DNA from 3 places in the Bacillus sp. AP8 genome. Region 2 is predicted to be linked to each of the others. Evidence: riboswitches for the same ligand, from Rfam matches in the RefSeq annotation. Region 2 holds a riboswitch; each other region holds the start of a gene.
What was found. A riboswitch is a leader RNA that binds a small molecule or an ion and turns the genes downstream of it on or off. The one in region 2 is predicted to bind glycine.
Positions count from the first base shown of each region.

Region 1: it holds a riboswitch for glycine, as region 2 does, so the genes downstream of both, BN349_RS17210 (ACT domain-containing protein) here and BN349_RS17435 (amino acid permease) in region 2, are expected to answer to the same signal.
Region 3: it holds a riboswitch for glycine, as region 2 does, so the genes downstream of both, gcvT (glycine cleavage system aminomethyltransferase GcvT) here and BN349_RS17435 (amino acid permease) in region 2, are expected to answer to the same signal.

Region 1 covers NZ_CAPG01000072.1:1,121-11,437, forward strand. Annotated here, with positions in the region: gene BN349_RS17195 (MFS transporter) at 1-789, opposite strand, end outside; gene BN349_RS25955 (hypothetical protein) at 1,120-1,263, opposite strand; gene BN349_RS17205 (CapA family protein) at 1,716-2,873, opposite strand; glycine riboswitch at 3,184-3,261, shown strand; gene BN349_RS17210 (ACT domain-containing protein) at 3,372-3,647, shown strand; gene BN349_RS17215 (PFL family protein) at 3,665-5,026, shown strand; gene BN349_RS17220 (uracil/xanthine transporter) at 5,246-6,562, opposite strand; gene BN349_RS17225 (hypothetical protein) at 7,046-7,255, shown strand; gene pdxR (MocR-like pyridoxine biosynthesis transcription factor PdxR) at 7,675-9,084, opposite strand; gene pdxS (pyridoxal 5'-phosphate synthase lyase subunit PdxS) at 9,340-10,227, shown strand; gene pdxT (pyridoxal 5'-phosphate synthase glutaminase subunit PdxT) at 10,229-10,317, shown strand, end outside.
Region 2 covers NZ_CAPG01000074.1:2,461-12,777, reverse strand. Annotated here, with positions in the region: gene BN349_RS17465 (hypothetical protein) at 1-27, shown strand, start outside; gene BN349_RS17460 (tRNA dihydrouridine synthase) at 976-1,959, shown strand; gene BN349_RS17455 (iron chaperone) at 2,456-2,794, shown strand; gene BN349_RS17450 (hypothetical protein) at 2,844-3,347, opposite strand; gene BN349_RS17445 (vWA domain-containing protein) at 3,447-4,031, shown strand; gene BN349_RS17440 (alpha/beta fold hydrolase) at 4,523-5,347, shown strand; gene BN349_RS17435 (amino acid permease) at 5,448-6,788, opposite strand; glycine riboswitch at 7,051-7,129, opposite strand; gene BN349_RS17425 (ketopantoate reductase family protein) at 7,442-8,368, shown strand; gene BN349_RS17420 (YitT family protein) at 8,695-9,567, shown strand; gene BN349_RS17415 (ECF transporter S component) at 9,893-10,317, opposite strand, start outside.
Region 3 covers NZ_CAPG01000040.1:8,451-18,767, forward strand. Annotated here, with positions in the region: gene BN349_RS11860 (vitamin B12-dependent ribonucleotide reductase) at 1-2,506, opposite strand, end outside; gene BN349_RS11865 (lipoate--protein ligase family protein) at 3,084-3,920, opposite strand; gene BN349_RS11870 (rhodanese-like domain-containing protein) at 4,054-4,470, shown strand; gene gcvPB (aminomethyl-transferring glycine dehydrogenase subunit GcvPB) at 4,561-6,024, opposite strand; gene gcvPA (aminomethyl-transferring glycine dehydrogenase subunit GcvPA) at 6,017-7,366, opposite strand; gene gcvT (glycine cleavage system aminomethyltransferase GcvT) at 7,385-8,485, opposite strand; glycine riboswitch at 8,588-8,664, opposite strand; glycine riboswitch at 8,668-8,760, opposite strand; gene BN349_RS11890 (DEAD/DEAH box helicase) at 8,997-10,317, shown strand, end outside.

The sequences.
Region 1 (10,317 bases), on a different contig from region 2:
TATTATTCCAATACGAATAACAGCACCTTCTCCAAATTTCTTCGTTAATGTACCAACTAAACCACCTTGAACAACTGCACTACCTAATCCCATAATCATGAAAATATAGCCTAGATGTACAGTATCGATGCCCGCTTTTTTTGCTGCGAAATAAGCAAAAGTGGCTTCGAGACCAGCTAACGATAGTGTAATAATCAATTGTAAAATAAACATAATCGAAAGTGGACCATTGAAAGCTTTCCACATAGATTCTTTGTTCTTTTCTATATGCTGAGCTCTTTTTTCTTTAGATAACGACTCTTTTAATATCAAAGCCACTAATACTAAAGTAATTAAACTAGATATTCCGGCAATATAGAAAGGTAAAGATAGATTCGTTTTAGAGAATATTCCACCGATTGCTGGACCAAAAACGAAACCTAGACCAGTTGCTGCACCAATAATCCCCATTCCTTTACCACGATCTTCCGGAGTAGTAATATCTGCAACATAAGCCATAGCTGTTGGCATGTTTGCTGCTGATAAAATACCACCGACAATTCGGGCTACAAATAAAAGCCATAAAGAATCTGCAACTGCCATAATGAAAAAGGATGCTGAAAGTCCCGCTATACCAATTAACATCACTGGCTTTCTACCAATACGATCTGAAATTCGTCCCCATATTGGTGCAAAGAATAATTGCATTAAAGAATAGACGGCCATTAAAAGTCCTAGCTCTGTTGGACTGCCGCCAACTTGTTCAGCTACAAAAGGAAGAACCGGAATGATAATCCCAAATCCAACCATAACCAAAAACATCACCAAAAACAAAACCGGTAAAACTTTTTTGTTTTCATTTTTTTTACTCCTTTCAAAATGAGCCGCCAACTTGGTTAATTTATCATATAAAATCCCATTTTCTAATTACTAATTCTTATATTAGTTTAAATCCAATTAATCAAACTTGACTATACGAAAATTATATATAATATTACTGTCTTAATCAACAAATTAAGATCATTTTTATTTTATCTACTTGTTGAATAAAAAATCTCCTTTTTTTACAAGGAGATGTTAAATACTTTCTTTAAATAAAAAATAGATATCATTACTTTTTATGTCTTTTTCTTTTTTTATCTACATATTTTCATCAGCCATCACGATTAGCTTATCAAACATATTCTCCATCTTAGATAATACGCTTTCTAATTCCTCATTAAATTTTTGATAATTTGTACAGATACAAATATAAATAAATTCATCACCAGAAATATGATACATCGTCCCTTCCACATCTCTAAAAAGGACTTTACTTATTTCAGCAAACCTTATTAAATACTCATCCCCGATTTATCATGCATAACAAACGAAAAATTAATAATAACCAATGTCAAAAACTCAAACAAACTCATGATTTGTAATTGTTTATTTGTTTGTAGAGATAGATTACTCAATACATATAGAAATTTCTCACGAACAAACCAGATAAAATGTGTGCAAAGATACGGCAAATTCAATCATTGTGTAAATCCAAGATATACAAACAAGCCATTACCATTTCCTTGACCCATTCATTTTCTTTTTCTCCTAGGAAAAATTATCTTCTACTAATTTGATTTCCCTGCTTATACAATATTTAAACAGCCCCTAATACCAATGCCATTTTAGGTACTTGTATTGCATTGAATAAAAAAACACGACTCCTTCATTAATGAAGAAATCGCGTACTATTTCTATTGTTTTTCATATTGTAGCCAATCTGATCCATTAATTTGATTTGAAGAATCAATCACTTTCTGTTTTACTCTTTGCGCTTCATCACCAGTCAATCTCAACGGTTGATAATTATTACGATTCTTTACGGAAGAAATAGAAAATGGAATGACCTTAATTTCTTTAACATCCATCAGCTGTTTGCCTTTAAAATGAAACGTTTGCTGGAAAACATATGTATCCTTATCGCTTGGATTTCGATTTCCACCAAACATAAAGTTCCCTAAGCTATAGACAATAAACTTTCCTTTATACTCTTCTATCCCTTGAATAACATGGGGATGGTGTCCGAGAATTAAATCAGCGCCGCTATCAATGGCAAACTGAGCTAATGTTCTCTGAGATTGCATCGGTACGTATTCACGTTCGATTCCCCAATGAAAATGAACAAGTACAATATCTGCGCCTTTTTCTCTCAGCCCGTTTATACCCGCTTTTACTATCTCTCTTGTTTCAGGATTGTCTTCCCATCCTTCATATCCGACCGCACCGATTTTAAGCCCTTTGACCTCTTGAACCATAGAATCATCATATCCAAAGTAAGGAATATTTTGACTTTCCAGTGTAGCTTTCGTATCCTGATAACCTTTCTCTAAATAGTCAAAAATATGGTTATTAGCAATATTCACTGCTTCTATACCACCTAAATGTAGTATTTGTGCGTATGATGGATCTCCTTTAAAACGAAATTTCTTTTGCGCTTTTTGTGTCGCATTCGTTAAAGTTGTTTCTAAATTAACAGTGGTAAAATCATCTTCTTTAAAGACATTATCAAGCTCTGCCACAAAATAAGGTAATCCATTCTTTTGGGCTTCATCATCAAACGAGCCTGAATAAGAAAATGTTTCATCTCTCCCTAGAGTAAAATCTCCAGCGGCACTAATGGTAAGTGTCTTTTCAACCTCGGGCTCTGGTTCTATAGGTTTTGAATCAGGTTTATTTGTCTTAACGTTCTCCGACTTATTCTCTGTTTCTTGTTTTATTGAGCCTTCTGTTTTCATAGAATCGTTCTTCAGAAAAAAGTTATACAAAATGATGGCTGTAGCAATAAGAATCAACCCTATAATTACAAGACTCCATTTCGATTTTTTAGTTCGTCTGTTTCTTCGCCTTTCCATAACACAACTCCCTTCAATCACCATATAAGTATATCAGTTAAAAAGATAATAAAAGTGAAAAGTTTAAAAAATTAGTATTTTTTCACAAAACATACTTTTATTTGAAATGACAAAGGTATCTATAAGAGTGTCACATCCTTTAAACTGCCACATTTTATTAATTGACCTTATTAAAAATCAGTGATAGAATTTTAAATTATTTCACAAAAATAATTTGATTGGATATTCCAATCAGATTATAGATGGCAACTTTTAGTAAACATTAACAAAACAATAGTAAGCGATGAATGCTATGGATCACACTATAGCAGGAGCAGCTTCTGGAGAGATTGCAAATATGCAACGCCGAAGGATTCACAATCTCAGGCAAAAGGACAGAAGAGTAACGAGTATCATTTTGTTATTCTGAAGCCTGATGAGATTGGAGAAATTCCAATCTTTTTTTATTGGCTTATGAGATTTCTCATAGCCTTCTAACTACATTATGGGGTGATACAAATGAGTCAAAGAAAAGCAATTGTTAGTGTAATTGGACATGATCAAGTAGGAATTATTGCAAAGGTAACAAATATACTTGCTGAAAAAAATGTGAATATTTTAGATATTAATCAAACGATTTTGAATGACTTTTTCACAATGATGATGTTAGTAGACGTAACAGACTTTGAAAATCTAGATGAACTTCAACATGACCTATCATCTTTAGGGGAATCACTAGGATTAACCATAAATCTACAGCTTGCTGAAATTTTTAAAGCTATGCATCGTGTGTAAGGAAAGGAATGACGAACATGAATATTGCATTAAATGAAATGATGGAAACTATTCGTATGGTTCAACTTGAAAACCTAGATATTCGTACAGTCACAATGGGTATCAATCTAAAGGATTGTGCGGATTCTGATTTCGAAAAAATGAACAAAAGGGTATTTGAAAAGATTACGACATATGCTAAAGATTTAAAAGCAGTGGCTGAAGCAGTTGAAAAAGAAATGGGAATTCCCATTATTAATAAGCGTATTTCTATTACTCCAATTGCTGAAATTTTAGGAACTGCAACAAAAGATCAAGCTGTAGAGCTTGCCCAAACACTTGACAAAGCTGCTGTGCAACTTGGCGTAGATTTTATCGGTGGCTATTCAGCTCTTGTTCACAAAGGTATTTCGAAAAGTGACCAAACTTTATTAGATGCTATCCCTGAAGCATTAAGTGTAACAGAACGAGTATGTTCTTCAGTCTCCATTGGTAGCACACGAGCAGGAATCAATATGGATGCTGTTCGTACCATGGGTGAAGTAATGAAAAAAGCCGCTGAACTAACAAGTGATCGTAATGGATTAGGCTGTGCTAAGCTTGTTGTATTCTGTAATCCTGTAGAAGATAATCCATTTATGGCAGGCGCTTTCCATGGTGCTGGTGAAGGCGAAGTTGTTATAAATGTCGGTGTTAGCGGACCTGGTGTTGTATTAAGCGCCCTCAAACGTCACCCTGACGCTGATCTTGGTGAAGTCGCAGATGTTATTAAAAAAACAGCATTCAAAATCACTCGTGCTGGTGAATTAATAGGACGTGTAGTAGCAAATCGACTTGGAGTACCATTCGGAATAATGGATTTATCACTGGCTCCAACGAATGCACAAAACGATAGTGTTGCAGAAATTCTAGAAGAAATCGGCCTAGAAAGCGTCGGTACACATGGTACAATCGCTGCATTAGCACTAATGAATGATGCCGTGAAAAAAGGAGGAGCCATGGCAAGTTCTTATGTCGGTGGCTTAAGCGGAGCATTCATTCCTGTTAGTGAAGACAACGGAATGATTCGTGGAATTCTTGATAACTCTCTTACTTTACCAAAGCTTGAAGCAATGACATGTGTATGCTCAGTTGGTCTAGATATGATTGCTGTTACTGGAGATGCAACGGCTGCTACTCTATCAGCAATCATCGCAGATGAAGCAGCAATTGGTATGATAAATAAGAAAACAACAGCAGTTCGCATCATACCTGTTCCAGGAATGAAAGAAGGGGATATGGTGGAATTTGGTGGGTTATTAGGACGTGCTCCAGTTATGGGTGTGAATCCATTCCATTCAGAAAAAATGATTCGTCGAGGCGGACGTATACCAGCTCCGTTGCAATCCATGATTAATTAATCAGACATTCATAAATGGTGGTGTGCAGATTTGCCACCACCATTTGTTTCTTGTGATGAGATATTTTTGAATGATATCCCCCATTTTTGAGTGAACTCTCGTGATATATTCTTTTTCTGAGCGATACTTCTGTTTTCTAAGCGTTCCTATTTTTTACACAAAAAATAAAAAACGTAAATGATTCATCACCAAAGGATAAATCATTTACGTTATATATTATCATTGATTTGCAGATATATTGTTTTCTATTGTTTCATATTTTGACCAATTAACCATTTTTTCAAGTACTATCGATATGATTACTCCCATTATTAAACCATTTGATAAAAACGGTCTTAATATCGCAGGAAGACTATTAAAAATTTGAGGTGAAACATTCATAATAGAAATTCCTACAAGAAGTGGTACAGCAATTCTAAATATTGTATTTGAATTAAAAACAACACCATTTAAACTACTATATGCCGTTCCAAACAACTGTAAATAAGCTACAAATAATACAGCATTACCAACAGTAATTGGCATTGTTGCTAGCAATGATCCGATGATTGGAACTAATCCAATCACAGTTAAAATGACTCCGCCTAGGATAAACGGTTTTCTATCAAAGATTCTTGTACTCTGTAAAAAACCAATTGATGAAGTAAAAGGAGTATATGGTACTAATCCAAATCCTGTACCAAACATAGTAAAAATAGCCGTTATAGCAATAGAGCATCGATAATCTTTAGTGGTTCTTTTTTCATCAAGAAGCTCTGAACCAGACTTAATTGAAGCCATTGTGTTAGTAAGATTCATCATTACAGCAATAAAAGCTACAATGACAATACCCCATTCTAAATTTGGCTGACCTAATGGAAATAAGGATAAGGAAAATCCACCTGAATGAGCGATATCCTTTAAGTCATTCGGAAAAAGCAATGCAAAGCCAATCCATCCGACTACCAACCCGAGTAAGATTGAAAAATTGCTTAGCAATCGATTCCCTTTAATTTTTAACAAGCTAACGAGAAGAACAATGCCAATCGAATATAGGCTAATCGGAAGATCAAGAGCACCTGTTTCATCCATTTTGAGCATGCCTTTAAAAAAAATCAAAATAAGTTGAAAAGATAATAAGAACAAATATACCGTCATGACCATTGGTTTAAAAATAGTTTGCAAAATATGTATCCAATTACAGGCGGCAAATAATAAAGTTACTGCACAAGCTAAAAGGGTTCCTGTAACAATTCCACCACCGATTGACGTTAAACTAAGCCCCATTGTTGATGCGGAAATTCCTAAATTTAGAATAACCCCCCATAACAAACCTGAATGCCCTTCCATTAATGGAAGCCTATGCCCTATCCATCCCTGAAAAACGCTTGCAATTCCTGTCAAAATCAATGACACTCGAATCATATTTTCTAAGGAACTAGCATCTAATTGAAAAACGCCTGCTATTGAAATGGGAACAACAATGGTATTGGCAAAAATAAAGAAAAACCATTGAACTGATGAAAAAAAAGTAAAATATATTTTTTGTTTTTCCATATAAACTCCACTTTCCCATTAATAATATTATGAATTCTTTGGAATAATTGGCAAAACCTTTAAAAACACATTATATAAAATTTTTATAATACTGTAATTTATTTTGCTTAAAAATATATTCACTACTATCCTACTATACCAAATATGTTTCAATTACTTTTTTCACATACAGATTGTCTGCTCTGCAAGGATGTTTTTTAGCATTCCTAAAAAAAGGTATTAGATAGCGTAACATGTAAACTCTATCATAAGTTCTTTTTTTAGGCTCTGTTTCTGAAATTAATTCTCTTTTTCTGTATCTAAACTTTAAGCTTTCACACTCTCATACGTTCACCCTGATTGTCACTTGAACGACTTTGCCCATATTCACTACCAATGAAGGAAAATGATTGGTGCAAGTATTGTTTTACCTATTTACATTCAAAATATTCATAGAAAAAGTTCTTTATTCTCTGGATTAATATATTACCTGGTGCCATTTTAATGGGGATTATGGGACCTATCACAGGTCGTATATATGATAAATATGGGGATCGTTGGCTTTCCATTATTGGTTTATTTATCTTAGTTCTCTCTACCATCCCATTTATGAATTTAGGTTTAGAAACTAGCATGGTTTGGATTTCATTCATCTATGCAGCACGTTTCTTAGGTATTTCAATGATTATGATGCCACTTACTACTGCGGCCTAACCACATGATAAGTCATGATACAGCCGTTAATAATACATTAAGAACAGTCGCTGGATCAATTGGTACTGCTATATTAATTATTATTATGATTATGTTACTAAATTGCATTCTCCTAGTGCAGCCCTAATGGAAACAGATAAATTAACTTACATGAAACAAATGGCTAATGCGGCTGTAGATGGTCTAAATGCATCTTTTGTTTTTACTATTGTTCTAGCAACCCTATGTTTCATCTTAGCCTTCTTCTTAAAAGATCGCCAAACTGACTAAAAAAGCAAAAATATTTTTTAGAAAAAATATTACTACATTGTTCTTTAGAATACTTCATTTCAAGTTCTCAATTATTTATTCCTAAAGGCAGAGTCCTCCAAGATGTAGGACTCTGTTTTTTCCCTTCTAAAAATCTAATCACATAGTAGTCATTTTTTCTTTTCAATAATATTCCAGCTTGCTAATAATAGATGAATGGCTTTTTCTATTTCTTCCTCAGGAATTCCTGCAAAGCCCATGACAATAGTAGGTAGCATGTCTTCATTCTTTACCAGCATATAAGATGATAATGGATATACTTTAAGTTTAGCCGCTGCCGCTCTTTCTACTAATTCTTTTTCCGTCATTCCATTGTTAACAACTAGAACGACGTGTAGTCCGGAATGACCACCTATGATAGATATTTGATTATTATAGACCTTTAAAATGTTTCCTACTAAATCTAACTTATGACGATATACCTTTCTCATTCGATTCAAATGTTTTTCAAACATTCCTTGTTTAATAAATTCTGCTAGAATAAGCTGGTCAATTCGCGAAACCGTTGAATGATAGAAGGATAACTCAGTTTCATAACGATGTAGTAAATGTTTTGGTAAAACCATATAACTTATTCGTATAGATGGCATGAGTGATTTAGAAAAAGAACCCAAATATATAACTTTATCGCTCTGATCCATACTTTGAAGGGAAGGAATCGACTTCCCACTATAGCGAAATTCACTATCATAATCATCTTCAATAATATATCTTTTATCTGAAGCAGCAGCCCAATTTAATAGTTTCACTCTTCTATTCACCGGGAGAATGTTTCCATAAGGGAAATGATGCGAAGGTGTTACATAAGCTACATCAATGTCGGACTGTTCTAACCCTTCTATAATTAGTCCATCTTCATCAACAGCTAAAGGATATACTTCTTTAGGATATGTTTTTAAGATGCGATGTATTAGGTGATAACCCGGATCTTCCACGCCATAGATTGTATCGTCCTCTAATAAAACAAGTAATTGCTGTAATAATATTTCAATCCCTGCACCGATAATAATTTGCTCAGCTGAACAAATAACACCACGAGCATGATACAAATAATTCGCAATTTCTTTTCGTAATGCATACTCCCCCTTAGAATCGCCTAATAACAGAATTTCCTGCTGCTCAATCGAAATAAACTTTCTAGAAAGCTTGCGCCATACTTCAAAAGGAAAATTACTTGTATCGATTTGACTCGGATGAAAATGATAACGAAGCTGTACTTTATTTTCTTTTTTTTGATTTGGCATTTGCACTTTCGGTATAAATTCTAAATCGTCATAAGCCATAACAAAATACCCTTTTCGAGGAATAACTTCTAAATATCCTTCTGCCGTTAATTGGTTATAGGCTGTATCTACAGTATTTTCACTAATTTGAAGAAATTCGGCGAGTTTACGCTTAGATGGCAATTTAGTTTGATATGGTAATCTACCGTTCATAACTTCATTTTTAATATATTCATATAATTGTTCATATAATGGTACTTCACTTGATCGATTTAAATTACAGGATAACATCTCCATTTTTCTAATCCCCCACTTTCTGACCCCATCATTTTATCAAAAACTGACCCTTTTAATACAGTCTGACTCTTTTTATACTAAAAAACAAGATAAACCGTCACCGTTCCTTTTTGGTTAAATAGTTATCTTTAAGAAATTGTATTACCTTAACGTATGAGTTTACGATCAATTACTCCTAATCAAAAAGGAGTCACGCGGTAGGCATGTCAGGTGTAGGGTTAGAAAAAAAATAAAAATCAGAAAGGTTTGAATGATATGACAAATACACAAGCAAGTGAAGTAGTTAAACGTGGTATGGCACAAATGCAAAAAGGCGGCGTAATCATGGACGTTGTTAACGCTGAGCAAGCAAAAATCGCTGAAGCAGCTGGAGCAGTCGCAGTTATGGCATTAGAAAGAGTACCTTCAGATATTCGCGCAGCTGGTGGAGTAGCTCGTATGGCTGATCCACGTATTGTAGAAGAAGTAATGAATGCTGTATCTATTCCAGTAATGGCAAAAGCTCGTATTGGACATATTGTTGAAGCTCGTGTTCTAGAAGCTATGGGTGTAGATTATATTGATGAAAGTGAAGTATTAACACCTGCAGATGAAGAATTTCACTTATTAAAAAGCGCATACAAAGTGCCTTTCGTTTGTGGGTGTCGCGATTTAGGTGAAGCCGCTCGCAGAATTGGTGAAGGTGCTTCTATGCTTCGTACAAAAGGTGAACCTGGAACAGGAAACATTGTAGAAGCTGTTCGTCACATGCGAAAAGTAAACGCTCAAGTTCGTAAAGTGGTAAACATGAATGATGATGAATTAATGACAGAATCTAAACTATTAGGTGCTTCTTATGAGATTCTAAAACAAATTAAATCAGAAGGTCGCTTACCTGTAGTAAACTTTGCTGCTGGCGGTATCGCTACTCCTGCGGATGCGGCTCTAATGATGGAACTTGGTGCAGACGGTGTTTTCGTTGGATCAGGTATCTTCAAATCTGAAAACCCAGAGAAATTTGCTGCTGCAATCGTGCAAGCAACTACTTACTATACTGACTATGAGTTAATTGGACAATTATCTAAAGAGCTTGGTACTGCCATGAAGGGAATTGATATTTCAACATTACATCCTTCTGAAAGAATGCAGGAGCGTGGTTGGTAAGATGAAAACAATCGGTGTACTTGGATTACAAGGTGCGGTTCAAGAGCATGTCAATCAGATTGAAGCAGCAGGACAACGTGCGATGATTAT
Region 2 (10,317 bases):
GTAAAAGTGTTCGATGAGATTAAATAAAAATATAAACGGTGGCATAAAGTTAATTTTCCACCCATGTGCCACCGTTGTATAAGTTATAATAAAATTAGCTTAGTTATAATTAACGACAGATAATGTTTTGGTTTCTTTTAAGATACAGTTTTTAGTTACTTTGTTAGCGTTAATAAATGTTATATAGTGACGAATAGCTTTTTTGTGTAAACAAACGACACATGTGGAGACGGTCGCGTTGTTAGAGTTGGTATATGTAAAACCAAAATAATCTCCTGCTTCACAAAATAAACCCCTGTCATAATCAAAATAAAGTTCTGATATGCCTGTGGAAAAGTTGTGAGTCAAGGTAGGGAGAAAAGGAAGAAAAAGAAAGGGTGGGAACAGGAATCCCATCCTTTTTAATTTAGGAAAAAGGCAAGAAGAAAACAAGGGTAAACCTTACGGTTTCAACGTTTGAATGAAAAGTGAGAGGGGGTTCTTACGAACCCTTAAAGCATGAAAAAGAGGGAGAAAAAGGCAAGAAGAAAAGTAGGGAATACCACGACATTATTTTAATATTAAATAAAGTTGTGGGAAAAAAAGTGAGAAGAAATTTGTGAGAATGCTGGAACTGTGCAGGACTTTATTTTAAATGGTAGAAATTAGGTAGCGTAGGAATGCGGGTTTGAGCGGGATGGTGTAGCAGGAGTTTATTATTACTGAACAGTATAATAGAAAAGCAGTTGATATAGAAAAAATCTATACCATCTGCTTTTTTGTTTATAAAAATACTATTCAGGATTGATTTTCGTTAATATAAACATTTCCGATTTTCACAATCGTTTTTTCATAAATTATAAATGTCAAATGTACTTTTGTTTGATAATAAGTTATTAAGCATGATATAAGTGTAAAAGAAGTTGGACATTTGACGTTTTATTTTTTGACCGAGAGTTTGAAGTTGTATTTATAATGAGAGGATTTGAGTTTGAAATGATAGATAATTTTTGGCGTGATTTACCACGACCGTTTTTTATACTAGCACCAATGGAAGATGTGACGGATGTTGTTTTTCGTCATGTAGTAAGTGAAGCCGGTCGACCGGATGTATTTTTCACAGAGTTTGCAAACTCGGATAGCTATTGTCATCCAGAAGGAATAAACAGTTTACGTGGACGTTTGTTGTTTACAGAAGATGAACAGCCAATGGTTGCACATATATGGGGGGATAAGCCCGAATATTTCCGTCAAATGAGTATTGGAATGGCGGAACTAGGATTTAAAGGTGTAGATATCAATATGGGCTGCCCTGTACCGAATGTGGCATCGAGAGGAAAAGGTAGTGGTCTTATTCTGCGTCCAGACGTTGCGGCAGAACTTATTCAAGCAGCAAAAGCAGGCGGCCTGCCTGTCAGCGTGAAAACACGACTTGGTTATAAGGATGTAAATGAGTGGGAGGCGTGGTTAACGCATATTTTAAAACAGGACATTGCGAACCTTTCTATTCATTTACGTACAAGAGAGGAAATGAGCCAAGTAGATGCACATTGGGAGCTAATTCCGGAAATTAAAAAATTACGTGACCGTATCGCTCCAAATACGCTACTAACAATCAATGGAGACATTCCTGACCGTCAAACTGGGCTGCGGCTTGCTGAACAATATGGTATTGATGGTGTTATGATCGGGCGAGGCATTTTTAAAAATCCTTTTGCTTTTGAAAAAGAGCCAAAAGAGCATAACAGTAAAGAAAATCTTGATCTTTTAAGACTGCAGCTTGACCTTCAAGATCAATATGCGGAAGTACTGCCACGTTCAATCACAGGGCTTCATCGCTTTTTCAAAATTTATGTTAAAGGCTTCCGAGGGGCAAGTGAATTAAGAAATCAATTGATGAACACGAAATCAACAGATGAAGTGCGAGCATTGCTTGATAACTTTGGAAAAGATGTTGATATGACAGGGATAGTGAAATGATGGGACTCTTAAAAAGTTAGAGTAAATATGAATCACATCAGCTCATGTGTACTTATTGTATTCAGTTTCAATTTCCTTTGCAGCCGGCAAATTTTTGTTATTGTTTGATTCGTGGCTTTGCGTTCTTACCTTCAAAAGGTTGCGTTTATGAAAATAATATGTTACTTACTTTTGATTTTAGTTTGATCAAGTCTGTTTTCTGAAAGAAAAAGGTCTTAAGAACGTAATAAACCCACCAGCATTCATGTGTTGCCATATACACTCTACAAATATCGAGAATGTGGCTGTATTATAGAATTAAAATAATTATAGAAACTTCTAAAAGCCTTGATTTCTTATTGAAATCAAAGCTTTTTTTCTAGTGATTGTTGGAAAGGAATAAGCTTCTGTTTAGGTCAGTTGTGTTTTTCTTGTGTAAATTTCTTTGTTTATCAGCGAGAAAGTATGGCTATCTTAGAGGCTACAAAGTAGAATGAGTGAAAGAGGTGTTTGGCTGATGAATGAAGTGGAAAGCTATATATTGCAGTATCCAGAAGAGCTGCAGGACAAACTGCAAGAAATAAGGCAAGTGATTAGAGAGGCTGCACCAATGGCGACTGAAAAAATAAGCTGGGGGATGCCGACTTTTTATTTGAATAAAAATTTGGTGCATTTTGCAATGAATAAAGCGCATATTGGATTTTATCCTGGTGCTAGTGGTGTTGAAAACTTTAAAAGTCAGCTTGACGATTTTAAGCATTCAAAAGGAGCTATTCAATTTCCGTTGAGCCAGCCTTTGCCTAAGGAACTAATTACAGAAATTGTGAAGTTTAGAGTGAAAGAAAATACTAAGTAAAAAGTATTTAGAGGTTATGTACTTCGCGGTGAAGTGCATAACCTTTTTTTTATAGTAAACCATTCAATGGCTTTTCATGAAAATGTTCTAAAGCTTGATTCACGTCAAAGATATTATAGATTTTCTTCTCAATGCAAAACTGTACAATTAAATCGCTTGTCTCACTGCTTGATAGTGAATAGCCAGCAGCGTTTAAGAGGATATCCGTATCATCCTTATTTAATTGTAGTGCTAGGGCAAGCGCGAGAATGGTACTTTTCCTAGGATGGTAATTTGGATTGGTTCGAATTTTTGAAAAGAGCTTACGATCAATGCCGGCTCGATTATAAATGGTGGCGTCTGTTTCCCCCGTTTGATCTATAAATGAAAATAAGACACTGCTGAGTGATGGTTTCCGGTTTTCTTTAATGAAGTCTTCTAATGCATCTTCAGATGTACTATTTTCAATAGCACTGTCTATAAAATAAATGGATTCTTGTAGTTTAAAGCATATTGGTTCTATATGTGTTTGAATATATGTTTGTATTTCTCTTAATAAGGCATGGTCAAGCACTTCTTATACCTCCAAAAATGTCGCTTTTGAGGCGACCAAATGACGTATGAACTTAGTTAAAATTATATCATCAATTAGTTGTTTGGGAGGATGATAAGCATGAATCGAAACTTAACTGAAATCATTTTTGTGCTCGACCGAAGTGGAAGCATGTGCGGACTCGAAAAGGATACTATTGGTGGGGTGAATTCGTTAATTGAAAAACAATGCCAAACAAAGGGTGAAACGATAATCACTTTAATTCTTTTTGATAACGAATACGAAGTTGTTTGGAATGGTGTAGATGCCAATAAAGTTAGATTGTCAGAAAAAGAATATGAAGTGAGAGGGATAACTGCGCTACTAGATGCCGTTGGTAAGACCATTTTGGATGTAGGACATCGTTTATCTAAGACGGATGAAGCAGAAAGACCAGGCAAGGTTTTATTTGTTATTACGACAGACGGACAAGAAAATGCTAGCCAAGAATTCACTTATAAAAAAATTCAAGAGATGATCAAACATCAAGAAGAGACATATAATTGGGAATTTCTTTTTATGGGAGCTAATATTGATGTTGCCAAAGAAGCTGAGAATATGGGTATTCAGCATGACAAGGCATACCGATTCGAAGCAACGAGTGAAGGTGTAGAAACGATGTATGATTTCGTGTGTGAAGAAATTATGAGAATTAGAGAAGAGTAGTTTGGAATGAAAATGCTGTTTACTCGCCGTAACGTTGGATTTACTGTAGATAAATGGTGTTTAACTGTTCGTATCAGATCATTTACTGCCCATAGCTCCACATTTACTTGCCATTAGTTATTAATTACTGTAACTCTCGGATAAACTCGATTTTTAAATGTGTCATCTGAAGCAAGATTTAACGAAGATAAGATTTTGGATACAACTGAAGTAATTTGATAGTCCCATTCTAAAATTCCAAATGATTATCTACTGCTTGTTCATCTCGGAAGCCAGCGTAGCATTTGGCTAACTCTTCTTTAAATTACGTTCTGGCAGGATGGTTTATCGGTAATCTTCTAAGTTTTTCTTTTTTGTCAATGTTCCACCACCTTTCCATTATAAGGATTCAACAAAAAGATTCCGTATCCTCTAATGTGATAGGCATGTAACGAAGATAAATGGAATATTGTAATAACAGATTAATAGAAATTGCCGAAGGAGCTGAAATGATGACAGTAGTAGGTGGGAAGTATTTAGAAGTAGACCCAGGGGTAGAATTATTTGTACAAGATGTTGGGAGTGGCGATCCGATTGTTTTTATTCCAGGATTCACCTTTACGACGGAGGTGTTCTCTAAGCAGGTAGAGTATTTTTCGAAAACGAATCGTGTGATAGTTATCGATCCAAGAAGCCATGGTCGTTCTACAGCTTCACTTCATGGAAATGATTATGTGACACATGGGGAGGATTTGGCCAAACTCTTATTACAATTAGGCGTAAAAAATATGACGCTAGTAGGCTGGTCATTTGGTTGTCTTACAATTTGGGAATATGTGAAGAAATATGGAATGGATCATATTAAATCTATGATATTAGTAGACATGTCTCCGAAGGCCCTATCAACTAATGATCAAGATTGGGTGGAGGGTTCTCTTGATGATATTGGCGCGGCATATACAGCTTATATGAGAAATCCTCAAGGACAAAGGGATTTTATAGCTGGATATGCGAAGGGAGTGATGGTTCAACGTGAATTGAAGGAAGAAGAATTGAATTGGATTGTCGAACAATCATTAAAAACACCTTACTATATTGCTGCCAATTTATTTTCAGCTGGAATGTTTTCTGATTACCGTGAAGAAGCAAAGCTAGCTAGTGAATCAGTGCCTACGTTATCCATTATTGCAGAGCATTGGGCTGACGTCGCGAGTGTTTATATACAAAAAATCACTCCTGAATCTTCAATCAAGATACTTGGAGGACACTTAATGTTTTGGGAGCATAGTGAAAAGTTTAATACAATAGTTGAGGAATTTTTACAGGAGAATCAGTAAATGACTAATGAAAAAAGGTTTGAGAACGAATTCTATCGTCTCAAACCTTTTTTGGAATTCTCTAAACCAAAAAGGAGCGGTGAGTGTTTCTTACTAACTGTTAGTTCTTTTCCCTTACTTTGTATATTATTGCTAGCATCGCAAACCAAATGGGTGTTAATAAAAGCGGTAAGCGTGTTGCATCTGCAAATAGCATGACGATTAATATGAATAAAAACAACCCTAAAATAATGTAATTGATAAAAGGTGCAAAAGGCGCTTTGAAAATCGATTTTGCTCTTAAATCAGGTCTTTTTTTAGAATAGATAATATGTGAAATTAAGATAATGCTCCATACCCAAATAAAACAGATGGCGCTAATTGTTGTAACAACTTCAAATGCATTTTCTGGAATTAATTTACTTAACAAGGCACCTACTGAAACAACAAGAGTAGATATGAATAGAGCATTACTTGGAACGGCGTGTTTATTTAATTTAGACAACTTAGCTGGTGCTTCTTTATCTTTGCTTAATGTATAAAGCATTCGGCTTGTTGAAAATAATCCACTATTGCACGCAGAAGCGGCGGATGTTAACACGACAAAATTGATAATTCCTGCGGCAACCGGAATACCGACTAACGTAAATACTTCAACAAAAGGACTGCTCGTAGCATGCAATTGATCCCAAGGATTAATACAAAGGATGACGAACAAAGCACCTACATAAAAAAGTAAAATTCGAAGCGGTATTTTATTGATAGCTGATGGGATGTTCTTTTTCGGATTAGAAGTTTCGGCTGCTGTAACCCCAACCAATTCAACCCCAACAAATGAAAACACCACTAGCTGAAGTGAAAATAAAAATCCTGATATTCCATTTGGAAACATGCCGCCATGGCTCCAAATGTTTGAGATAGAAACTGTGCCAGTATTAGTTTTAAAACCAATGACTAACAAAATAATACCAATCACGATTAACGCAATAATTGTAATAACTTTAATGATTGCAAACCAAAATTCTAACTCTCCAAAAAGTTTTACCGTTAATAGGTTCAAACCTAATAAAATAACTAGGACTGCTATAGCCGGTACCCATTGAGGGATATCAAACCAGTATTGCATATACACGCCGACAGCAATAATATCAGCCATCGCTGTCATAATCCAGCAGAACCAATAGGTCCAACCAGTTATAAATCCGGCCCAAGGTCCGATATATTCCGTTGCAAATTCAGTAAAAGATGTATAGCCACTATTTGATAATAGTAGTTCTCCTAACGCTCTCATGACAAAGAAAAGAGATATTCCGATGATAAGATAAGCAAATAAAATGGACGGACCTGCCATGTGAATAGATTTTCCTGATCCTAAAAATAAACCTGTTCCGATAGTTCCTCCAATTGCAATTAATTGTACATGTCGATTTTTTAAATCTCGTTTTAATTTTTGCTGAGCCAATTTTTCTGCGCCTCCATTAGTAGTCAAATGATTTAAAAAATTCGGATAATAAAATAGTGTAGACTTGTTGAGTGAACAGGTGTTTTTCTTCCTAGTGCCGTTCGTTTCACAGATTTTTTTCAAAATCTACTAGATATCTTATCTCCTTAATGTAAAAAATAAGCTTGATTCTTTCACCTCACTTGATTTGTTATGAGAGAAATAAAAAAAGAGATTGGAAACATTCCAATCTCATTAAGGTCGAGAATAACAATTGGTAACTCGTTATCCTTCTGTCCTTTTGCCTGAGATTGTGAATCCTTCGGCGCTGTACTTTGTACAGTCTCTCCAGAAGCTGCTCCTGCCATAGTTTTATCCACGGCATTCATCGCTTACTAATATGCGATTATGTCTAAATGTTAAGTTTAATAGAAAGAAATTTCTATAAATCAACATTTATTATATTTATAAAACAATATTGGAATTCTATCATCTTTTTTGGCTTCGGTCAACAAATTAGAATAATCTATTTTTAATGTATAGGATTTTAGTAGAATAGCAACTACATAAAAGCCTTCATATTCCACACTTTAAATGCTTCCAACTAATATAAATTAAAGATTCTGGAAATATAGTAAAATTTTTATAGAAAAAGAAAGGAAGTTAGTGAGGCTATGACAATCAAAAAAGTATCCATTATAGGGTTAGGGGCATTAGGTGTTTTGTTTGGCAATCATTTATTAAAAAAAATGCCAACAGAGGATTTGAAAATTATAGCAGATGAGGATCGTATCAAAAGATATCAAGAACATAAAATTTATTGCAATGGAGAACCATGCCAGTTTCATTATGTTACACCAGATGAAGCAGTAGAACCAGCAGACTTGCTTATCATTGCAGTTAAATATAATGGATTGAAAGAAGCTATTCAAGCAGTGAAGAACTATGTTGGAGAACATACTATTATTATTTCGCTATTGAATGGGATTACGAGTGAAGTGATTATTGGTGAAGCGTATGGCATGGACAAAGTATTATACTGTGTTGCACAAGGTATGGATGCCGTTAAGCTAGGAAATAAATTAACCTATGACCATATGGGTATGCTCTGTTTTGGTGGTAAAGATTCTGATGAAGTTTCACAAAACGCAAAGGACTTAGTAGCGTTTTTTACAGCAATGGATCTTCCATTTGAATTGGATAAAGATATGTATAGACGACAATGGGGCAAATTCATGCTGAATGTAGGAGTTAATCAAACAGTCGCTGTTCATCAAAGTAACTATGGGGGAGTGCAAAGAGAAGGAAAAGCACGAGAAACAATGATTGCAGCGATGAGAGAAGTAATTGCTCTATCCGAAAAAGAAGGAGTTCATTTAACGGAAGCAGACTTGATCTATTGGCTGAAAGTATTAGGTACATTAAGCCCTAATGGAAAACCATCCATGGCTCAAGATGTGGAGGCAAAACGTTTTAGTGAAGTGGAATTATTTGCAGGCACGGTTGTGGAATTAGGGAAGAAATATGGAGTATCTACACCTATCAATCAAGAATTATACGACAAGATTAAAGCTATTGAAGATCAATATACTCTTCAGTGATAGAAGATTGGCCGTATATTTTAGTGTATAAAGAATAAGAAAATTACTTGTATAAAAAGATGTTACTAAGTACTTCATACTAGTAACACACAAAAGCTTTGAACTTTGATGATGTTCAAGGCTTTTATTATATCTAAAATCTTTCCAGTAAGATCATGAGGTAGTATTAATAAAAGAAGTGAGAATATCAAGGGGGATATCATAATTACTGGTAGTGACAGGTAGCGTTCATAGTTATTATTGTTGATGACTCGTTTTTTTTTGATTATTATATTAATATTTTAGTTAAAGATAAAAGAGAAACTAGTTTGAAAAGAGGAGATTAAATGAATAAAACGACAAAACAAAAATCAAACAAACTGAAGATTATTTCACGAGTAGTATTAATTATTATGGGGGCTTTTATAACCGCATATGGACTAGAAGCGGTATTAATCCCAAACAATGTATCAGATGGTGGGGTAACAGGTATAAGTATCGTTGGCTCACAACTATTTGGCTTACCATTAGGACTTCTAATTGCAGTCATAAACATCCCATTTGTTTGGTTAGGATATAAACAAATTGGGAAAAGCTTTGCAATCTATTCAGTTATCGGTATTGCTTCACTAGCTTTAGGTACTAGCCTTATGCACCATGTGCCAACGATTATTGAAGGTGATACGTTGTTAGTTACTGTTGTCGGAGGTATTATTATTGGTTTTGGTATGGGGGTAGCTTTACGTAATGGCGGTGCATTAGATGGAATTGATATGTTAGCTGTACTCCTTTCGCGAAAATTACCTTTTGGGACAAGTGATCTCATATTATTCTTAAATATGTTTGTCTTTATTGTTGTATCAACAGTATTTGGTCTACAAGGGGCAATTCTTTCTGCGATTGCTTATTTTATAGCTTCTAAGGTCATTCACATTGTAGAAGAAGGTTTAAGTGGTTCTAAAACTTTCAAAATTATTACAAAACACCCTGTATTAATGGTAGAAACCATTCGTGATCGGTTAGGTCGAGGTGCAACGTACAATGAAGTGTACGGTGGTTATTCGAATGAACAATTTAAAGAAATTACATGTGTTATTAACCGTTTAGAAGAAAGTAAAATGAAAGAAATTATCCATGAAATTGACCCAGGTGCTTTTGTTACGGTATATGACGTAGCGGAGGTTAAGGGAGGTAATTTCAAAAAGCATAATATTCATTAAATAAAAACGAGTAACCGGATGCTTTTTAATTGTAGTGCAGTACAGGTGAAAGGATGTTTTTAAAGGGGATAATTGGATTGGCTATTTTGCTGCATCTTAGGGTTTACTGTCGGTATCTCGCGATTTACTATCCTTAACTCTACATTTGCTTGCCGTTTGCTATTAATTACCCTCTTTTGAAATTAAAAAAGCATCCATTGGAAGATGTGTATCAATCTGGTTCTTACTGGTGCTAAGATCCCAAAGGAGTTTGAGCACCAATAAGAACGAGATTGGTGAGGAAAAAAGCGAAACGAATCAAAGTTTCGCTTTTTTATATTTGCTACTACTTAAAATAAGGTGCTTTTTTTAAGATAACACAAACTGGAATGGCAATTATAATTCCTAATACATTTTGAATGAGATCTCCTGGAATCGAAGCTAAGGGTGCAATCCAATTATTGTATAGAATTCCTTCACCAATATAATAAACTGCTACCATAAATGGAATAGAAACGATTGTTGCAATTAAATTTAAAGCAATGCTGTTACCTTTGCGACCATTTGACCAAGCAATTTTACCAACGATGTATCCTTGTAAACCACGCGCCGTAAAGGTGATGGGCGCCCATAATGCCCAACCTCCAACTACGTCAAATAACCCCATTCCTATTGCACCGGCTAAAGCCCCCTTCTTAGGACCAAATAAAATAGAGGCAATAAATAGCATGGCTGTTCCTAGATGAACTAAACCACCATTTGCCGTAATTG
Region 3 (10,317 bases), on a different contig from region 2:
CCATTTCTTGAACCTCACCTTTTCGACATACTGGACAAGTATTCCCCACTTCTGAACCAATCGTCACCTTTGTAGAACGTAATTCATTGATCGTATCAACTAATACAACCTTTGCCTGATCATCTTCGAGTTCAAAAGATTGTTGTTCAAAATGATTTTCTTCTGCTTTAAGAGTTAGAACTTGAGAATCGCGACTGCCATCGACGTATACTGTACCACCTTTTGCACCGCCTTTATATAATCGCTCATACACTTTTTCTACTTGTTCTACACTGTACCCTTTTGGTGCATTTACTGTTTTAGAGATCGAACTATCAATCCATCTTTGGATAATACATTGTACATCTGCATGTGCTTCTGGCGATAATTCCATAGCTGAAATGAACCAGGATGGTAAATCATTAGGTTTTGCCTCTGGATTTTGTTGTAAATATTCCTGTACAATATCAGCTTTCACTTCAATGAACTTACCTAAACGGCCACTTCTGAAATACGTAAAGGAGAAGTATGGTTCAAGACCTGTAGAAACACCTACCATTGTACCTGTACTTCCTGTTGGAGCTACGGTTAATAAATGTGAATTACGTATTCCGTACTTTTTAATGTCAGATTTTATACTAGAAGGCATTTTCTTCATAAAACCAGTTGAAACAAAATTTTCACGTAAGGTATTTGTTTCTTCATGATTTGGACCAACCAAGAAAGGAAAACTTCCTTTTTCTTTAGCTAGTTCAATTGAAGCCGCGTAAGCTGTAGTAGCAATTACCTCAAACACTTGATCAACTATCTGGTTTGCTTGTGCGCTTCCATAAGCTGCTTCGCAATAAATTAATAAATCGTGTAATCCCATTACACCTAATCCTACACGACGTTCACCTAAAGCTTGCTTTTTATTTTCCTCAAGAAAATATGGTGTTGCATCAATAACATTGTCTTGCATACGAACACCAACCTCTACCGTGCGTTTAAGCTTCGTATAATCAACTGTTTTCGTCTTTTTATTAACCATCATCGCTAAATTAATAGCAGCTAAATTACAAACAGAATATGGAGCTAAAGGTTGCTCTCCACATGGATTCGTTGCTACCACTTGTTGTCCATAAGCTTTCGCATTGGTCATATCATTCGCATTATCAATAAAGAAAATCCCAGGCTCTGCAGAATAAGTAGCACAAATATTGATTAAATTCCAAAGCTCTTTTGCTTTAATCGTACGGTATACTCTTACTTTATGTCCAAGCTTCTCCCATGCTCTAACATCACCGACATTTTTCCATTCTTCATTATAAATGTCCATTTCTTCTTTGCTATAGTTCTCGACATCTGGAAATTTCAATTCATAATCACTATCATTTTCAACAGCATCCATGAAATCCTTCGTTAAACAAACGGATATATTAGCACCTGTTAGAAATTCCGGGTTATGAACGCTGTATGTTCCACCTGTTAGAAGTTTTTCCTCTGCTTCACGAATATTTTGTTCATTAAATCCACCTAAACCTGGTATATTTTTATAGTTTACAACCCCTTGATACATTGTTCTTTCTTGTTCAGTTAAAGGTGTAAACTTTAGCTTTTCATTAGCATATTTTTTAATCGTTTCATCGTTTGTATTTTCCATTAAATATCGTAAGATACGTGGATTTTGCATTTTAGAAATAATAAATTCGACAATATCAGGATGCCAATCAGCGAGCATAATCATTTGCGCACCACGTCTTGAACCACCTTGTTCAACTAAATGAGTCAGCTTAGCTATATCATCTAACCAAGATACTGAACCTGAAGATTTCCCATTCACACCCTTTGCTAGTGTATTTCTTGGACGTAGAGTTGATCCGTTCGTTCCTACTCCACCTCCACGACTCATGATTTCCATAACTTGCTTTCTATGCTCAGATATCCCATCACGAGAATCTGCTACAAACGGCATAACATAGCAATTAAAATACGTTACATCTGTATTAGATCCTGCTCCGTACAATACTCTTCCAGCTGGTACGAAATTTAAACTAGATAACTCTTCATAAAATTTTTCAAACCATTCTTTGCGCTTCTCTTCAGTTGTTTCGACTGCAGCTAATCCCGTTGCATTTCTTTTAGCAATTTGCTCATAAAATATCTCAAGTGGCTTTTCCATAACATCTAATGATCGATTGACGATACCTGATTCTATTTCTTCTGGCTTATCCAAAGCTCCTCTAAATTCGTCTTCAACCTGAACCCTAGCTTTCTTCTGTTGCCAGTCAATGCTCACAATATGTCCTAAACCTCGTGCCGGGAATTTCGGATCTTCTTTTATTGTTAAAACAACAAAATCGCCCTCAGATAAAGTAATTTTTTCCGTATCTTTAAATGAATATCGATCGATCATAACAAGACGAGAGACTCCTTGATGAGTCAGCTTCATATCGGCTGTTATAGGATGAACTTGTGGAAATAGTTTGATATCCTGATTTAACCTCTTGATATTTTGCTTCATGGTTTCTAAAATCGCAACAGACATTGTTACCTCTCCTTTTTCACTACCATAAAATATATAATTACACATAATTGCTGAGTTTATTAAAGTATAATTAAATTTATCACATTGTCTCTTTAAATACAATATATTGAGTTCTCCATAATTATACATATCAATATATAGTGTTTTTGTAGAAATAAAAACAATTTTGTCAAACGTGAAAAAGGTCGAAAAAACGAGATAAGTATAGAATTTTTATCATTTTTCGTTTTTTCTAACTTTATTTCAAAATTTTTTAGAGTTGCATTTTTTTATTTTAAGACGAACCCTTTACTTTATTGGATTATTCCTTTTTCACAAAAAATGAAATAAAAAATATTTTTCTTTACTTTTTGCAATTTGGTGACATTGAACAATAAAAGCATTAGCGCTTGATTACCCCCGGCCAAACATAAGACAAGCTGGCTAGAAGGTTGCTCTTTGAGCTTCTGACGGATTGGCTCATGACCTCGAGGGCTTAGGTGAAGGAGCTAGACTTCAACATTTTCTAAAGCAAACGATCCATAGGTCAAAATTTTATCATTTCCTAAACAACAAAAAAGCGATGACGGATAACCGTTCATCGCATAAAATTCCATTCGTCACTTTCATATTTTTCTTTACTTAATTTTAGTATATCATTTTGTTGACCTTCTGAAAGCTGATAATCTTGTAACGTAACACCCAAACCTTCTGAAAATCCTTTTTTAAAGGCTACTTTTGCTTCTTCAAGAGTAATGATTCGATCAGAAAGATCGTTAATCGCTACTGCTTTGTTTTTAAAGCTTTCAAACATTCTTTCTTTCAAACGTTCATTTTTAAATAGAAATAAATCAAATAGTTTTTCACTTTCTAAATCTAGCAAAATCGAGCCATGTTGCAATATGACACCTTTTTGCCTTGTTTGAGCACTTCCCGCTACCTTTCTACCTTCAACAACTAACTCATACCAACTTGGTGCATCGAAACAAATCGAAGATTTAGGATCTTTCAGTTTATTTCTATCTTCTTCTGTTTCAGGTACAGCAAAGTATGCATTAAAATCGAGGTTTTGAAATCCCTTTAATATCCCTTCAGAAATAACACGATATGCTTCAGTTACATTCTTCGGCATGTTTTTATGATCTTCCGTAACTATAACACTATAAGTTAGCTCATGCTCATGTAAGACAGCTCTGCCTCCAGTAGCTCTACGGACAAATCCTAATCCTGATTCTTTTACTTTATGTATATTTATTTCCTTTTCAGCTTTTTGGAAGTAACCAATTGAGAGTGTAGCAGGATTCCATCCATAAAATCGAATAACAGGTGGAATTTTCCCCTCACTATGCCATTGTAAAAGCATCTCATCCATTGCCATATTATAACCTGGTGAACAATTGCCAGAATCAATAAACGCCCAAGTCTCTTGCACCATATTTGTAAACCACCCTTATCAAATAATCTTTATAAGAATAACAAAAAAGTATATGTTAGACAAAGAATTGTTTTTAAATCAACGGATTGTGAAATTTCTTTGATATTATATGAAGACAATATTATAATAAATAATGATTGTATCGTTTTTTAGGGTGAGAGGAGTTTTAATATTGCTAGGATATTTACTTGTACTATTAGTAGCTATTATTGTGTACACTCTTTATAATTTGTGGGCGACAAAAAGAGCTGTAAAAACGTTAACTCAAGAAGAATTTATTGAAGGATACCGTAAGGCTCAACTAATCGATGTTCGCGAACCAAATGAATTTGAAGGTGGACACATCCTTGGGGCAAGAAACATTCCAATGTCTCAAATGAAAACACGTTTAAAAGAAATACGTCCAGATAAACCTGTATATTTATACTGCCAAAGTGGACTTCGTAGTGGTCGTGCTGCTCAACTGCTTTATAAAAAGGGCTATAGACAACTATTCCATTTAAAAGGCGGATTTAAACAATGGACTGGTAAAATTAAAAGAAAACAATAATTTACAATTATACAAGGAAGGGCTGTCACCTAATGGGACAGCCCTTCCTTATATTTTCGAGGCATGATTTGTTCTCATCAGTCTCGTTTTCTATTTTTCCTTCGTATATCTAAGAATAGGCTTACGAGCTGCCATTGTTTCATCCAATCGTTTAATAACAGTCGTGTGAGGTGCCTCCAATACAATATCTGGAGTTTCTTCTGCTTCTTTAGCAATTTGTATCATTGTATTAATAAATCCATCTAACGTTTCCTTACTTTCTGTTTCAGTAGGCTCAATCATCATACATTCCTCTACATTCAACGGGAAATAAGTAGTCGGTGGATGATATCCAAAATCAAGCAGTCGTTTTGCGATATCTAAAGTACGAACACCTAATTTCTTTTGACGTCTGCCACTAAGAACGAATTCATGCTTACAATGACGATCATATGGTAAATCAAAATAAGGTGCTAATTTTCTCATCATATAGTTCGCATTTAATACAGCATATTCCGTTACGGCTTTTAACCCATCTGGCCCCATAGAACGAATATACGTATAGGCACGAACATTTATACCAAAGTTACCGTAAAACGGTTTAACACGTCCAATAGAAAGTGGACGATTATAGTCCAAGTTATATAAATCATTTTCTTTAACAATAACTGGGGCAGGAAGGAATGGAATTAACTCTTTCTTCACACCAACAGGACCTGACCCAGGACCCCCACCACCATGAGGACCTGTAAACGTTTTGTGTAAATTTAAATGTACAACGTCAAAGCCCATATCTCCTGGACGAGCTTTAGATAATACAGCATTCAAATTCGCTCCATCATAATACAGCTTTCCACCTGCATCATGAACGATTTCTGCCATTTCTAAAATATGCTCTTCAAATAAACCAAGCGTATTTGGATTTGTAAGCATCAAGGCTGCTGTATCCTTACCAACCACTCGTCTTAAATCTTCAAGATCGACCAACCCTTGGTCATTCGATTTAACTGTCACTGTTTCAAAACCTGCCACCGTAGCAGAAGCAGGGTTAGTTCCATGAGCTGAATCTGGTACAATAACTTTTGTACGCTCTGTATCACCGTTTTGCTCATGATAGGCACGAATCATCATTAATCCTGTCCATTCACCATGAGCACCGGCAGCAGGCTGTAAAGTCACTTCATCCATTCCCGTAATCTCTTTCAATGACTCTTGAAGATCGAATAACAGCTCTAACGCACCTTGAACAGTTTCCACATCTTGTAATGGATGAATATGAGCAAAGCCATTAAATCGGGCCACATTTTCATTTATCTTTGGATTATATTTCATTGTACAAGATCCTAACGGATAAAAACCTGAATCAACACCATGATTTCTTTTGGATAAGGCAGTATAGTGACGCATAATATCAAGTTCAGAAACTTCAGGTAGGTCGGCTGCTTCATTACGAATGAACTCAGATGGAATAAGCTCTTCAATGTTTACTGCCTCAACGTCCATCTCTGGCAAGCTATAACCAATACGTCCTTCTGTGCTACATTCAAATATTAATGGTTGATTTTGCTTATTCATGGCGATCCCCCAATTCTTTAACGAAAGCATCGATTTCTTCTTTAGTTCGTAATTCTGTAACTGCAACAAGCATATGGTCTTTCAGTTCAGGATACGTATTACCTAAATGGTATCCTCCAATTATTCGTGACGCTAAAAGTTTTTGATTACACTCCTCATAGGAACTTGGAAGTTTAATAACGAACTCGTTGAAAGATGGACCATCAAAAACAGTTTCAATCCCTGCTGCTTGTAATGCTTTTTTAGCATAGTGAGCTTTCTGGATATTTTGAACAGCCATTTCTTTCACGCCTGTTTTCCCTAAAGCTGTCATCGCTACTGAAGCCGCCAAAGCATTAAGCGCCTGATTCGAACATATATTAGATGTTGCCTTATCACGACGAATATGCTGTTCGCGAGCTTGAAGTGTTAAAACAAAACCTCTTTGCCCATCTTCGTCTACTGTTTGACCTACTAGACGTCCTGGTACTTTTCTCATCAATTTACTTGTAACAGCAAAATAACCGCAATGTGGTCCACCGAATGCTGTTGGAATTCCAAATGGTTGTGCATCCCCAACAACAATATCTGCTCCTAATCTTCCTGGAGGTGTCAATGCTCCTAATGAAAGAGGGTTACTAGATACAATAAGCATTCCTTTTTTTTCATGAACGATTTTTTCGATTTCAACTAAATTTTCAATGCGACCAAAGAAGTTTGGATATTGAACAATTACACCCGCCACTTCATCACTCATTTCATTTTGAAGAGCTTGTAAATCAGTAACACCATCAGCATAAGGTATTTCTACGACTTCGATATACTGACCTTTTGCATAAGTTCTCACTACATCGCGATATTCAGGATGAACTGCTGTTGAGATTAATATTTTCTTTCTTTTGCTATTTCCACAGCTTAACATCGCAGCTTCAGCTAGAGCTGTCCCTCCATCATACATAGATGAGTTGGCAACGTCCATTCCAGTAAGTTCACAAATCATTGTTTGGAATTCAAAGATAGCCTGCAATTCACCTTGAGAAATTTCAGGTTGGTATGGTGTATAAGCAGTATAAAATTCCGAACGTGATAAAACATGATCAACAATAATCGGGGCATAGTGATCATATACACCTGCGCCAAGGAAGGAAGCATATGATTTAGAATCAACGTTTTTAGATGCTAATGTACTCAGTTCTTTTGTTAATGCTGATTCTGACTTAGCCTTTTTGATATTATACTCCCCTTTAAAGCGTATACTTTCAGGAATATCATTAAATAAATCATCAATCTTTGAAACACCAATTGCTTCTAGCATTTGTTTTTGATCATTCTCTGTCATTGGCAAATAACGATGCTTTAACATAATTCAACCTTCTCTCTATTATTTTCTAGGTCTTTTATAAAAAGGTGTATTGACGACTTTTGCTTGCACCTTTTTCGTACGAATTTCTACTTGAACAGCCGTATCGAGATCAGAATATTCCTTTTTGATTAGGACATAACCTACATTTTTCTTTAAGGTCGGAGATTGTGTTCCTGTTGTCACTTCTCCAACGCATTCATCATTTACGTAGACAGGATATCCATGACGTGGTATGCCTCTATCGATCATTTCAATCCCTACTAATTTGCAAGGAGCTCCATTTTCTTTTTGATCTTTCAATACTTCTTTCCCAAGAAAATCTGCTTCAATATCTGTTTTCACAGCAAATCCTATACCTGCTTCAATCGGTGTTATATCAGCTGATAATTCTTGACCATACAATGGTAAACCAGCTTCAAAGCGTAACGTATCGCGAGCACCTAAGCCTATTGGAAGAACTTCATCAAATTGTAAAAGCGTTTTCCAAATCGTTGTAACTCCCTTACGATCGCAATAAATCTCGAATCCATCCTCACCCGTATAACCAGTTCTTGAAATAAGTGCCTTTACACCGCATACCTTAACATCTTCTTTAAAAGAAAAGAATTTAATTTCTGCTAAGTCTGTATTTTCAGTTAACTTTTGTAATACTTCTTGAGCAAGAGGACCTTGAAGTGCCAATTGAGCAATCTCATTAGATAGATTTTCTAGAGCTACATCAAAGTTTGTACTATGTTTGCATAGCCATTCGAAATCTTTTTCAATATTAGCCGCGTTCACTACTAATAAATAATTTTCGTCTGTTTTTTTGTAAACTAAAATATCATCTACGGTTCCACCATTTTCATAACAAAGAGCCGTATACTGAGCTTTTCCAGCTGTTAACTTGGTAACATCGTTTGTTATCATATATTGCAAATAAGCTGTGCTATCTTTCCCTGTTACAATTATTTCACCCATATGAGAAACATCAAACACCCCTGCTTTTGTTCTTACAGCCTCGTGCTCTTCCTTAATACTTGAAAACTGTACCGGCAAATCCCAACCACCAAAATCAATCGTTTTCGCACCATAATCTTTGTACACTTCGAATAAAGGTGTTCTCTTTAACTCCGTCATTACAAACCTCCTAAATTTCAATTGATTTCATTTTGCCATTATAAGACTATCTCTCTTAAAAGACAGAAAAAAGGACAGAGAAGCCCCATAATCTTGGGCTATCTCTGTCCTTTTTACCTGAGAGTTTACCTATACTTTAGGCTGTCCCCTTTGGTGGTTCTAATGAACACTCTCCAGAGTTGCGTCCAGCAAGAGTTCTTTTGCCTGAGAGATTCACAGATTATTACTGCTTGCTCCTTCGGCGCTGTATACACAGTCTCTCCCCTTACCTTCATTCGCTTATATTTATTTGTTAATTGGTCATACTAAGAAAAGTAATTTACTTGTCTTCTCAGATAATTTGTTACCAATCATTTTCTTGACATTGTTAAAATGAAAAATTCCTTATTTTACTATCATCCTACCATTAAACAGTAAATTATCGCAATTATTTTCTTATTTTTTTCTCTGAAAACTTACATTTTTTATTTTTTTCTTAAAAACGTTCGTCTTTTTCAAGGAGGCTTTACATATGAAAATCAAAGTAAATTGGGATTCTACGTGGGAAGATGGCTTTTTAAAACGCCTAGAGGAAGACGGACCATGGAGTAGCTGGGATTTATATAAATTATCCCTTCAAGCCGAACAATCTATTCAAGTGCCTGACTTTGAGGGATTACAAGCCCCTAAACATCTACATCATTTAAAGCCACTTCCCCATCAGCTCGAAGTTGCTAAACAAGTTGTAGAAAACATGAATGGAAAAGCCATTTTAGCTGATGAAGTTGGACTTGGAAAAACAATTGAAGCTGGGCTCATTTTAAAAGAATATATGATTCGTGGACTTGTAAAAAAAGTGCTCATACTTGTACCAGCCTCTCTAGTTTCACAATGGGCTTATGAATTAAACAGTAAATTTTTTATTCCAGCTGTTGTTCAAAGAAAAAGCTACGTCTGGGATTCCTGCGATGTTATTGTTTCATCTATCGATACGGCTAAACGTTCACCACATCGTGAAATTATTTATAATCAACATTATGATTTAATCATCGTTGATGAAGCACACAAATTAAAAAATAACCGTACCAAAAACTATGAATTTATCCAAAATCTAAAAAAGAAATTTTGCTTATTGCTAACTGCTACACCTATTCAAAATAAGGTAGATGAAATATTTCATCTCGTTTCTCTTTTAAAACCTGGTCATCTAGGGAACTCCTCCCTTTTCACCCAAAAATACAAAGGAAAAGGTAGACAAATATATGAAGATGAGCATTTAAAAGAACTAGTTAATAAAGTGATGATCCGAAATCGGAGAAATGAAACTGGGATTGAATGGACTAAACGAAAAGTTGAAACCATTGTTATTTCTTCAACTAAGGAAGAACGAGATTTATATGAAGCTGTCACCAACTGTCGATTATCAGAGACAGCTGTTAGTGGCTTTTCAACCTTAACATTGCAAAGAGAAGCTTGCAGCAGTAGAGAAGCTGTCTATTATACGCTACAAAATATGTTAAAGAAAAAAGAGCAGCCAAGCGAAAATTTCATGCAGGCTATTCAATTGATAACAGAAAAAATCAATGCCGTTACTAGTAATTCCAAAGCAGAAAAAGCCCTTCAAATTATAAAAGAAAGTCATGACAAAGTCATCATCTTCACAGAATATAGAGCGACTCAATTGTATTTACAATGGTTTCTTAAACAACATGGCATTTCCTCTGTCCCGTTTCGTGGTGGGTTTAAACGCGGTAAGAAAGATTGGATGAGGGAATTATTCCAAAATCACGCCCAAGTACTCATTGCGACAGAAGCAGGTGGAGAAGGAATCAATTTACAATTTTGCAATACGA